Regions from separate parts of the Photorhabdus sp. RM323S genome, predicted to be linked through region 1. Evidence: predicted binding sites of a transcription regulator. Region 1 holds the regulator's gene; the other holds the start of a gene.
What was found. Region 1 encodes sigma-54, which starts transcription at its own class of promoters, with help from an activator protein. Its sites were predicted from a motif close to GTTGGCACANNTTTCGCTNT; they were not measured.
Positions count from the first base shown of each region.

Region 2: the regulator sigma-54 is predicted to act here: its motif matches at 1,428-1,447, upstream of glnK (P-II family nitrogen regulator).

Region 1 covers NZ_JBHFKZ010000050.1:20,221-26,775, reverse strand. The annotation lists gene mlaF (phospholipid ABC transporter ATP-binding protein MlaF) at 1-54, opposite strand, end outside; gene ACGF7G_RS17650 (calcium/sodium antiporter) at 283-1,257, shown strand; gene kdsD (arabinose-5-phosphate isomerase KdsD) at 1,281-2,249, shown strand; gene kdsC (3-deoxy-manno-octulosonate-8-phosphatase KdsC) at 2,267-2,830, shown strand; gene lptC (LPS export ABC transporter periplasmic protein LptC) at 2,851-3,429, shown strand; gene lptA (lipopolysaccharide ABC transporter substrate-binding protein LptA) at 3,410-3,943, shown strand; gene lptB (LPS export ABC transporter ATP-binding protein) at 3,950-4,675, shown strand; gene rpoN (RNA polymerase factor sigma-54) at 4,703-6,142, shown strand; gene hpf (ribosome hibernation promoting factor) at 6,166-6,453, shown strand.
Region 2 covers NZ_JBHFKZ010000011.1:35,030-41,584, forward strand. The annotation lists gene ACGF7G_RS07480 (SmdB family multidrug efflux ABC transporter permease/ATP-binding protein) at 1-1,310, shown strand, start outside; gene glnK (P-II family nitrogen regulator) at 1,488-1,826, shown strand; gene amtB (ammonium transporter AmtB) at 1,849-3,132, shown strand; gene tesB (acyl-CoA thioesterase II) at 3,207-4,070, opposite strand; gene ACGF7G_RS07500 (YbaY family lipoprotein) at 4,322-4,768, shown strand; RNA gene ffs (signal recognition particle sRNA small type) at 4,899-4,995, shown strand; gene ACGF7G_RS07510 (HHA domain-containing protein) at 5,075-5,278, opposite strand; gene ACGF7G_RS07515 (efflux RND transporter permease subunit) at 6,337-6,555, opposite strand, start outside.

The DNA.
Region 1 (6,555 bases):
ACGGGTAAAATACATGCCACGGATCTCGATGAGATTTGCTGTTTGTTGACTCATTATTGATAGACCTTAACGGTTAATAAATTGGCTTTATATTTGGTTCATATATTAATCATACATACTACAAAAAAGCGGGAGAATTTTCGCCACTAAAGTTGTGACAAATTTTACTTTTCCATCCTCCGCCGTCAGAATATACCCCATCTCACTGAACAAACAATTTTTGTTTAAGAAATCAACCAACGTTAATATTAAATTCGGAATATACCTTACAAGGGACGCTCCATGCTTCTGACCTTTTTACTCTTAATTACCGGGTTGATTTTACTGGTATATGGTTCCGATAGATTAGTATATGGTGCTGCAATTTTTGCCCGTACTCTGGGACTGCCTCCCTTTATTATTGGTATTACCATTGTTGGCATCGGAACGTCTCTGCCCGAATTGATGGTTTCAGTTACTGCCATGCTGGATAACCAACCTGATATGGCTGTTGGTAATGTTATTGGCTCCAACATTACCAATCTGCTGCTGATAACCGGCGCTGCTGCACTTATTCGCCCACTGGAAGTAAAATCAGAAATGCTACGGCAAGAACTGCCTTTAATGCTGCTGATCACCGCTTTCTGTGGTTATTTGATGAGTGATAACTATCTCAGCCGGATGGACGGGTTAGTATTACTGGTTTCTGGCATTGCGTATATATTACTGATGATAAAAATGGCTGCTCTGCCACGCTGTGCCGAAGCTGATATTTACACACAAGAGCAGGTTTCTGAATTACCGCTGGAAGGCAATAAACGCATTGCCCTGCTTTGGATACTCTTAGGGTTGATTATTTTACCTATGGCAACCCGTATGGTTATTGATAATGCAACGGTTATTGCCCGCATTTATGGTATTAGTGAATTAGTTATCGGGCTTACTGTGCTTGCAGTCGGCACCAGTCTGCCAGAATTAGCGACCTCTATTGCAGCCGCGTTCAAAGGGGAAGATGATATTGCATTCGGGAATATTATAGGGTCGAATATATTCAATATATCAATTGTTTTGGGCCTTCCCGCATTACTCTCACCAGCAATCATTTCACCTGAATCTTTCCATCGTGATTTTTGGGTGATGATGGTAGCCAGCACAATATTTGCTGCATTTTGTCTGGGTCGTAAACACCGGTTAAACCGATTTAAAGGTGTCCTGTTATTAAGCTGCTTTATCGCTTATTTTATCGTGCTGTTTATTTGCAATTACAGTACTGAATAAACACAAATTAGTAGGAAAAAGAAATGCCTAAGATTGATTTTCAGCAAGCGGGTAAGAAAGTTTTACAGATAGAACGTGATGGGTTGGCAGAACTTGAACAATATATCAATGAAGATTTTGCCCGCACCTGTGAACTGATATTCAACTGTGAAGGTAAGGTTATTGTCATGGGGATGGGCAAATCCGGCCACATCGGGTGTAAAATTGCTGCAACTTTCGCCAGTACGGGTACACCCTCCTTTTTCGTTCATCCGGGAGAAGCCAGCCACGGTGATCTCGGTATGGTTACACCTAAAGATATCGTTTTGGCCATCTCAAATTCGGGTGAATCCAATGAAATTCTGTCATTGATCCCCGCATTGAAACGCCAAAAAATTCCGCTTATCTGCATGACTAACAATTACAACAGCAATATGGGAAAAGCGGCGGATATCCACCTGTGTATCAAAGTCCCACAGGAAGCCTGTCCGTTAGGTTTAGCGCCAACAACCAGCACAACAGCAACATTGGTTATGGGTGATGCTTTAGCGGTTGCATTGCTCCAGGCTCGCGGCTTCACTGCTGAAGACTTCGCACTATCACACCCAGGCGGTACACTTGGACGCAAACTTCTGCTGTTGGTGAGTGATTTAATGAATACAGGTGATGATATCCCAAGAGTGAATCGCGATGCCTCTTTACGTGAAGCACTGGTCGAAATCACCCGCCAAAAACTGGGTATGACCGTCGTTTGCGATGAAAATATGTATATTGATGGTATTTTTACCGATGGTGACTTGCGGAGAGTGTTTGATATGGGAATTGATTTGTACAATGTCAAAATTTCAGCTGTTATGACCGCCGGCGGTATCCGTATCAAACCAAATGCCCTTGCCGTTGATGCATTAAACTTAATGCAGTCACACCATATCACTTCCTTACTGGTTACCGAGGAAAATAAATTACTTGGTGTATTACATATGCATGACCTGTTACAAGCTGGCGTAGTTTAACCCGAGAGAACATCTTAATGAGCCAATTAGTTTATCTGGATACCTGTTATGGTCCAGTTAATAAAGACATTATTGAAAAAGCCGGTAGAATCCGTCTGCTGATTTGCGACGTTGACGGTGTGATGTCTGATGGCCTGATATATATGGGCAATAACGGCGAAGAATTGAAAACGTTTAACGTTCGTGATGGTTACGGGATTCGCTGCTTGATTACTTCAGGAATCGAAGTCGCTATTATTACCGGCCGTAAGGCAAAATTGCTGGAAGATCGAGCAAACACACTGGGCATTACACATCTTTACCAAGGACAAAGTGATAAGGTTTTGGCGTATAGAGAACTGTTAGATAAACTGGGACTAACACCAGAACAAGTTGCTTACATCGGTGATGATCTGATTGACTGGCCAGTCATGGAACAAGTGGGCTTATCTGTCGCTGTGGCAGACGCGCATCCACTGCTATTACCAAAAGCACATTATGTCACCCGGATTGCTGGGGGTCGCGGTGCGGTAAGAGAGCTTTGTGATTTGGTGCTTTTCGCTCAGAATAAGCTGGAAGAGGCCAAAGGATTATCAATATAGTAGGTTGAAACGAAACGAGAATGGATAAAATCAAATCCTGGCTGACCATAATACTGGCGTTAATCACCCTTGCGTTAATTGGCTGGAACTTATCTGATTCAGACGAGACTAACTCATCTTCTGTTACAGATAACAGTCAGCCAACATACCAAAGTCAGGAAACCATAACCTTTGTTTATGATCCTACGGGTAAGCTGACGTATAAACTGGTCGCCGATGACGTCCAGAATTATGCTGAGTCAAAACTTACCTGGTTTACCAAGCCGGTATTAACAACATATGACTCAAACGCCATTGCTACATGGACAGTTCGTGCGAACAAAGCCAAACTGACCAACGACAAAATGCTCTATCTTTACGGAGATGTGCAGGTTGACAGCCTGACTGATACGGCACAATTACAGCGTATTACCACAGAAAATGCTATCGTCAATCTGGTAACTCAGGATGTTTCATCCGACGATCAGGTCACACTGATTGGCGTAGGATTGAAGTCCGTCGGTATGAAAATGCGTGGCAATCTGCGGAACAAAACCGCTGAACTGATTGAAAAGGTTAACACCTACTATGAGATCCAACATGAACAACAAAATCCGTAATGCTGTTATTGCCAGTGCCATTTTTACTGCCAGCCTTCCCGCTCTGGCACTGAAAGATGATACACAGAAACCGATTTCTATTGCTTCTGTTAAACAATCTCTTGACATAACAAGGAACACTTCCACATTTACAGAAAATGTGATCATTAAACAGGGTTCTATTGATATCCACGCTGACAAAGTTGTTGTAACCCAACCAGACGGTGATTCGAAGAAAATGATTGTTGAGGCATTTGGTAATCCGGTAACTTTCTATCAGCTACAAGATAACGGTAAACCAATCAAAGGCCACGGTTCTAAAATGCGTTACGAAATGGATAAAGAGCTGGTTACACTGACCGGCAACGCTTACCTTGAACAGTTAGACAGCAATATAAAAGCCGACCGTATCACCTATCTGGTCCCAACCCAGCAAATGGAAGCGTTCAGTGACAAAGGTAAACGAGTGACAACCATTCTGTTACCTTCTCAGTTACAAAAAGAAGACCCTGCGGTTAACAACAAGAGTAAATAACGAGATATGGCAATACTAAACGCAGAAAACCTGGCAAAAACTTATAAAGGCCGTAAGGTCGTTGAAAATGTCAGCTTAAACGTGAACTCCGGTGAAATTGTTGGCCTGCTTGGCCCTAACGGTGCAGGGAAAACCACGACTTTTTATATGGTCGTAGGCATTGTTGCACGGGATGCCGGGACTATTACCATTGATGGCGAAGATATTAGCCTGCTGCCACTTCACGAACGGGCGCGCCGTGGTATTGGCTACTTGCCTCAGGAAGCTTCTATTTTCCGCCGTCTGAGCGTCTTCGACAATCTGATGGCCGTATTGGAGATCCGTCAGGATCTGACTCAGGAGCAACGGAAGGAACGTGCCGAAGAGCTGATGGAGGAGTTCCATATCAGCCACCTGCGAGACAATCTCGGTCAATCACTTTCCGGTGGTGAGCGTCGCCGCGTAGAGATTGCCCGTGCGCTGGCAGCCAACCCTAAATTTATTTTGCTGGATGAACCTTTCGCCGGCGTAGATCCAATCTCAGTTATCGATATCAAAAAGATCATTCAACATTTGAGAGATTATGGGTTAGGCGTCCTGATCACAGATCATAACGTCCGTGAAACATTGGATGTATGTGAGCGTGCTTATATTGTCAGCCAAGGGCAGCTGATTGCTCATGGCACACCGAATAATATCCTTAATAATGAACAGGTTAAGCGCGTTTATTTAGGCGAAGGTTTCCGGCTCTAATTCAGCCAGGAGAATTGATTTAACGCTATGAAGCAAAGTTTGCAACTCAGGCTCAGTCAGCAACTGGCTATGACACCACAGCTCCAACAAGCCATTCGTTTGTTGCAACTTTCTACGCTTGAACTTCAACAGGAAATACAACAAGCGTTAGAAATGAACCCTTTGCTTGAGCAGGATGAAGATCATCAAGAAATCAGTAATCAGGAGTCTCCTGACGACGAAACTGACGTTATGGATACACTTGATGCCCTGCAACAAAAGGATATGCCAGATGAGTTGCCACTGGATGCCAGCTGGGATGAAATTTATACAGCGGGTACACCTTCCGGTACACGTAATGACTATAGTGATGACGACCTGCCGCTTTACCAAGGTGAAACAGTCCAAACCCTGCAAGACTATTTGATGTGGCAGGCAGGACTGACCCCTTTCACAGAAACAGACGCGGCAATTGCCACATCAATCATTGATGCCGTAGATGATACAGGCTACCTTACTGTACCACTAGAGGATATCCTTGCCAGTATTGGCGACGATCAACTGACTCTGACAGAAGTGGAGGCCGTGCTCAAACGAGTGCAACATTTCGATCCTATCGGTGTCGCTGCCCGTAATCTGAAAGATTGTCTACTGATCCAGCTATCAATGTTCCCACCAGAAACACCTTATCTGGAAGAAGCGAAACTGATCGTCTGCGAACATCTGGAGTTACTGGGTAATCGGGATTTCCGCAATTTAATCCGCTTAAGTCGCTTAAAAGAAGATACACTGAAAGAGGTAATTGATTTAATTCAGTCACTTGAACCAAGACCTGGCTTGGCGGTAAACACAGGTGAATCAGAGTATGTCATCCCTGATGTGCTGGTTCGAAAAGAGAGTGAGCACTGGCAAGTAGAATTGAATACAGATAGTATTCCGCGTTTACACATTAATCAGCATTATGCAGAACTTGGGCAACATACACACAATGAAAGTGACAGCCAGTTTATCCGCAATAACCTACAGGAAGCTAAGTGGCTTATCAAAAGCCTGAAAAGCCGAAATGACACTCTGCTGAAAGTTACGCGCTGCATTGTAGAACAGCAACAGGAATTTTTTGAACATGGTGAAGAATATATGAAGCCCATGGTTTTGGCAGACATTGCCTTCCAGGTTGATATGCATGAATCTACCATTTCCAGGGTGACTACCCAGAAATTCCTACACAGCCCACGTGGCATTTTTGAATTGAAGTATTTTTTCTCCAGCCATGTTAATACAGAAAGTGGAGGCGAAGCCTCTTCAACTGCAATACGGGCTTTGGTGAAAAAACTGGTAGCAGCGGAAAACTCCGCCAAACCATTAAGTGACAGCAAACTGACGAGCATGCTAGCCGATCAAGGCATTATGGTTGCCCGACGGACTGTCGCAAAATATCGAGAGTCGTTATCCATTCCGCCATCAAACCAACGTAAGCGTCTGGTTTGAAATGAACAGAGAAGGAAGACAATATGCAACTCAAAATAACTGGCCACAATATTGAAATTACTGATGCATTACGCGACATTATCACTGCAAAATGCAGCAAGCTGGATCAATATTTCGATAGGATCAACCTGACTCAGGTAATCCTCCGTGTGGAAAAGGTACAACAAATCGCCGAAGCCACGGTACATATTAACGGAGGCGAGTTGCACGCATCCTCAGAACATGAAGATATGTATGCAGCAATTGATGGACTGGTCGATAAACTGGCTCGTCAGTTAACCAAACATAAAGATAAACTGAGACAACATTAACAGTTATTTAACAATGGCTGTAGTAAAAACAGCGGAGTTTTGCTGTAAAACAGTGCACAAATACCGGATGCCACAGCTAACCTATGACATCCGGTATCAATT
Region 2 (6,555 bases), on a different contig from region 1:
CTATGTTTGTGTTGGAATGGCGTATGGCACTGATTGCAATGCTTATTTTTCCTATCGTGTTGATTGTCATGGCGATATATCAGCATCTAAGTACGCCAATTGTCCGGCGGGTACGCAGTTATTTAGCTGATATTAATGATAATTTTAATGAGGTCATCAATGGCATGAGTGTTGTTCAGCAGTTCCGGCAGCAGGCTCGTTTTGGTGAACGGATGTTGTCAACAAATCGTGCTCATTTTAAAGCAAGAATGCAGGCACTGCGATTAGATGGGATGTTGTTACGTCCATTACTGAGTTTATTGTCTACTATGGTGTTGTGCGGTCTTATTGTGTTGTTTGGGTTCAGTGGAGCAGGAGTGATCGGTGTCGGGGTATTGTATGCTTTTATCAATTATCTGGGGCGGTTGAATGAACCACTAATCGAACTGACTTCTCAGCAATCAATCCTGCAACAGGCTGTAGTTTCTGGTGAGAGGATATTTGAATTAATGGATCGTCCTCAACAAGGTTATGGCATGGATAGTCAACCCCTATCCAGTGGTCGAATTGATATAGAAAATGTCAGTTTTTCCTACCGTGATGACAAAATAGTTTTACAAGATATTAACTTACAGGTTCCGGCTTATGGTTTTGTTGCTTTAGTTGGTCATACCGGTAGTGGAAAAAGTACGCTGGCAAATTTACTGATGGGATATTACCCGTGGCAGAAAGGGGAGATTTACCTTGATGGTCGGCCTGTATCATCTTTGTCTCATTCGGTATTGCGCAATGGTGTGGCAATGGTTCAGCAGGATCCTGTTGTTCTTGCTGATTCTTTCTTTAACAATGTTACGCTTGGTCGGAATATTTCAGAAGAGAAAGTTTGGCAGGTACTGGAAACTGTGCAATTAGCTAAGTTAGTGCGTACGTTTCCTGATGACCTTCATACTATCTTGGGAGAGCAGGGCAATACGTTGTCAGCCGGTCAAAAACAATTGCTTGCTATGGCGAGAGTGTTAGTGCAAGCACCGCAAATTTTGATCCTTGATGAAGCGACAGCAAATATTGATTCTGGTACGGAACAAGCAGTACAACAGGCTTTACGATTGATTCGTCAGCAAACAACACTGATCGTGATTGCTCACCGCCTGTCCACTATTGTGGAGGCTGATACTATTCTGATGCTGCATCGTGGTGCAGTTGTTGAACAAGGACGCCATCAACAATTATTGGTGAGACGTGGACGTTACTATCAGATGTATCAGTTACAACAAGTAAGCGATACATTAAATGAATGTGGCACAATCTCTGAGAAAGAGATGGTGATCTAAGCATATTTGCACTAATTTGGTGCGCTAACCGGAGGGTACATTCGTTGCTCTCCTCTCTTCTTCTCTCCGTGGTTTTTATTTACTCTATTATTACTTGATTTTTATATATTTTTAATTTCTGGCACACCTCTTGCTATTTCCTTATTGCAAACATAATAGCTGGATGGCGGGGGATATATGAAGCTCATTACGACAATTATAAAACCATTCAAATTGGAGGATATTAGGGAATCTCTCTCTGATCTTGGTGTTCAAGGGATGACTATAACAGAGGTAAAAGGATTTGGTCGTCAGAAAGGGCATGCGGAGCTTTATCGTGGAGCTGAATATAGCGTCAATTTTTTACCTAAAGTAAAGATAGATATTGCTGTAGCAGATGAGTTAGTTGAGGAGGTAATTCATGCAATTCAGCAATCGGCTTTCACCGGAAAAGTTGGCGACGGTAAAATTTTTGTCATCGAATTACAACAGGCTATCCGTATCAGAACAGGTGAGGTTAACGATGCGGCACTGTAATTCACTGATAGAGACGATATATATGAAAAGACAATTCTCTGTGGCTACCGGTATTGTGGCCAGTTTCTTTCCGTCATTATCTCAGGCAGCGGAAGGCGTTGCTGATAGTGCTGATAATGCTTTTATGATGATTTGTACAGTACTTGTGCTGTTTATGACAATTCCTGGAATTGCTCTATTTTATGGTGGATTGTTGCGGAGCAAAAACGTTTTATCGTTGATGGCTCAGGTTATGGTGAGCTTTGCTTTGGTGTGTGTATTGTGGGTGATCTACGGTTATAGTCTGGCTTTTGAACTAGGAAATGGTTTTTTTGGTGGTTTTAGTCAAATAATGTTAAAGAATTTGGCACTCACGAGCTTAAGCGGCAGTTTCTATCAGTTAATTCATGTGGCATTTCAGGGTTCTTTCGCTTGTATTACCGTCGCTTTGATTATTGGCGCGTTAGGGGAACGTATTCGCTTTCCGGCTTTGTTAATTTTCAGTGTGCTGTGGTTGACGTTTTCTTACTTGCCTATGGCGCATATGGTTTGGGGCGGTGGTATTCTTTCACAGGATGGTGCGTTGGATTTTGCTGGTGGCACAGTTGTACATATTAATGCGGCTGTAGCTGGATTGGTTGGTGCTTACTTACTGGGAAAACGCACTGGTTTTGGGAAAGAGGCATTTAAACCGCATAACTTGCCGATGGTCTTTATCGGTACTGCTGTGCTCTATATCGGTTGGTTTGGTTTTAATGCGGGTTCTGCTGGGGCTGCTAATGAGATCGCTGCTCTGGCGTTTTTGAATACAATTGTGGCGACTGCCGCCGCTATTCTGTCATGGGTTTTTGCAGAATGGCTTTTCCGTAATAAACCTTCTCTTTTAGGGGCATGTTCAGGTTGTATTGCCGGACTGGTTGGTATTACACCCGCAGCAGGAATGGTTGGTGTTGGTGGTGCACTAATTATAGGCTTAATTGCGGGTTTTGCCGGGCTTTGGGGAGTGGTGGTGTTAAAACGGTGGTTACGCGTTGATGATGTATGTGATGTATTTGGTATACATGGCATATGTGGGATCGTGGGTTGCCTCCTAACCGGCGTTTTCACGGCGAAATCATTGGGCGGAACCGGTTATGCAGAGGGTATAACCATGTTGGAACAAGTGAGTATTCAGGCTCTTAGTATATTTATCTGTGTGGTGTGGTCAGTAATTGTTTCTTTTATTGCTTTCAAAATAGCCGATCTGCTGGTAGGGCTGAGGGTTACTGTTGAAATTGAAAGAGAAGGTCTGGATATTAATTCTCATGGAGAGAGTGCTTATAATTAATCTGTGATATAAACAGGCAGCAATAAGACCAATAAGAGTGTGATGTTGGCTTCTTATTGGCTGCCCTTATTATTTTATCTGTTCCGTTTCCTAATTAGTCCTTCTTGTACAGTGGAAGCAACAAGTACACCTTGATGATTATAAATCTGTCCACGAACAAAACCACGGGCACCAGAAGCTGATGGACTATCTATAGCATAGAGTAACCAGTCGTCTAGTTTAAATGGGCGGTGGAACCACATAGAGTGGTCGATAGTTGCTATCTGAATATTTTTCTCAAGGAACCCAACACCATGTGGCTGTAGCGCTGTTGGCAGGAAGTTAAAATCAGAAGCATAGCCGAGTAGATATTGATGCATAAAAGGATCTGCGGGCATATCGCCATTACTGCGGAACCAAACATAGCGTACTGGTTCTTCTGGTGGGCAATTGAATGGGCTGTAATATTTTACTGGTCTCATTTCCAACGGGCAGGGGCGGAGAAAAATATTCTGCATTTTCTGCGGCAGTAGATGCGACATTTTTTTCACAATTTCGTCCTGAGGGATAAGTTCTTCTGGATAGGGGACATCCGGCATTATATTCTGGTGTTCAAAACTTTCTTCATGACTTTGGAATGAGGCGGTCATATAAAAGATAGGCTTACCATTCTGAATCGCACTGACTCGCCGGGCACTGAAGCTGCCCCCGTCGCGCAGGATTTCAACATCATAGACGATGGGTTTGTTACTGTCACCGGGACGTAAAAAATAGCTATGGAAAGAGTTGCTCATCCGGTCATCAACAACGGTTTGTTTGGCAGCATAAAGTGCCTGACCAATCACTTGTCCCCCGAAAACCTGAGGAAAGCCCAAATCTTTACTTTGCCCCCGGTAAATACCTTCCTCAATTTTTTCTAAGTTCATCAAATTTATCAGATTCTTTAATGACTTGCTCATAATATGCCTTTGTTTTCTATCTGGTTATCAGAGAGTACAAGAGATGATTATTGTCCCATTAATAGATGATAAATAAATAACTAAATTGTAAATGTTTTAAGTCCTGATAGTCGTGCAACAAAGAATATGAGATTAATTGAAGTTTTATATTCAAATTTTTAATCTATAATCCAGACGGTTTAGATTTAACGGTTTGATATTTCAATTTATTTTATTATTTATATAGATTAGTTAATAGTGGAGGAGTGTGTATGAAATTATGGCAGATCCCTGCTAGCGTATTACTGGCGGTTGCTTTGGTTGGGTGTAATGGTAAAGGCCCTGAAATAGTAGATACTCAGGTGGAAGCGATTGAAAATCCGGTAGAACGCTCTTTTGTTGAAGGCAATATTAATATATTGCAGCGTATTGCGTTGCCAGCGGATGCAGTTCTGACAGTAACTTTATCTGATATATCTTTGGCTGATGCACCTTCAGTTACTCTGTCTAAGAAGGTAGAACGTTTGGGTGGGAAACAATCACCTTTCCATTTTGTTCTGCCTTACCGGCAAAACGAAATTAAGCCATATGCACGTATTGTCGTCAGTGCTTCTGTTTCGCTGCATAATCGTTTGATGTTTGTTACAGATACTGCATATGAGGTGATTAATAATGGGCAGACTAAAGATATCGAAATTACGTTGAAAGCGGTTAGATAATACATTTCCTTGTGTATTTACTCGTAATGTGCAATAAAACATCATTCGGATTTGCTTGTCTTGCTATTTAGATAGGTATGAATGATAATGGCGCGGCTTTGAAGTTAAAGCAACACGTCAATGGGGGCTCTGTTGGTTCTCCCGCAACGCTAACTTGTTAACTTGGTCAGGTCCGGAAGGAAGCAGCCATAGCAGGGGATGTGTGTGCCGGGATGTCGCTGGCAGAGCCCTCACCAATTATTAATAATCCAATAAGCCGATAGCACTTTACCGGCCCGGATCACTTTCTACCTGATGAAAACTATTTTAGCGAACGTATTTCCACACAGAAGGTGGAATTCTGTCATACAGTTTATTCATGGTCAGCTCAGCTAGTCGGTGATCCGCAGCAGAGTAGAATAGTTCAAGTTCGTCTCCTGAAAGTTCATATTTGTTCTTTTCAATCACACGTTCCAGTGTATCAATTGTGGTGCATTTTCTTAAACGCATCAGATAATCAGTTTTAGTCATAGTCGCCTTTCTTATTTAAGATATATAAAAAATTATTTAGTAAAATATTCAATCAAATTTTGCTCAGGGAGCAATTTAAATCGTGTAACAGAATACTGGTTAAACATTCATTAGTTTTTTACCATTCCGTAAGTTTATAAAAGCTAATCTCATTCGCTTCCAAACAAAGTATAAGTATATGTATTATCAAAAAAATTTATCAATTCAAGTGAGAAGGTCGAAATCATCAGAATATTTTATTTTAAAGTGCTAAACTAAAATTGATATGTACTCAATCAATTCATTTAGCTTTAAATTATTCTGAGACGTAAGAATTATTTACACAACCAGTCTCAATGTACTCTGTCACTAGATGTGCTTCTTGCCTTAGATTCTCACATCAGCATTTTAATTCAGCAATGTCATGTCATCCTAGTGAATATTTATCCATGTTATGTATCTCTCCCGTATATGTATGGTATTACTTAATTTGAGTCAAACACTAAACATATGCACGTATTATAGAAATTTTTTTTCGAGAGATTATTATTATGTGTCTATAATCGTTCTTTGGGATTATTTATCTTTTTTACAGGAAACCCTGATTTGCTTTTAGTAAAGCAGAATCGCCCCTTAAACAAAAACTCATACCTTAACGTAATAAACTATAAATATGACTGGTATATGCGAGTAAATATGTGGGCTTATATAAAACAGTATTATCCTCAGATACCGGTAACAGCAGATTATAGCCTGATGGCTACAATAATCAATGAATATAACATCATTATTACATAAGTCACTATGTGCTGGTATTGTTTTTTGTCATTTAGTGTAAAAAAAGATAAAGCAGCTTTTGTCCAACAATTTTCCCGTTAATTTTATTAAAGTCAGTAATGCTTGGATTTTTAAAGATATTTTTTACTCATAAGTGGTAATTTTAATTAAATTTAAACGAATTTATGTAAGAGTTCAGCAGGTAGATTAATGATCGGAATCTTGCCTGATGCAGACAACTATTATATTTAAGAAGGCCGTTTTAACGGCCTTTTTTGATTATTGTTTAGTTGCATTAGTGATTAGTGAGATTCTGACGCAGGTTCAATCTCCTCCGCTTTCTTACTAAAACGTCGTTTGATAACGACAAAAAACACAGGTACGAAAAAGATAGCCAGCGAGGTTGCTGCAATCATTCCGCCCAATACCCCAGTACCTACTGCGTTTTGAGAGCCGGAACCTGCACCATTACTCAGTACCAGAGGGATAACACCCAGCATAAATGCCAGTGATGTCATTAG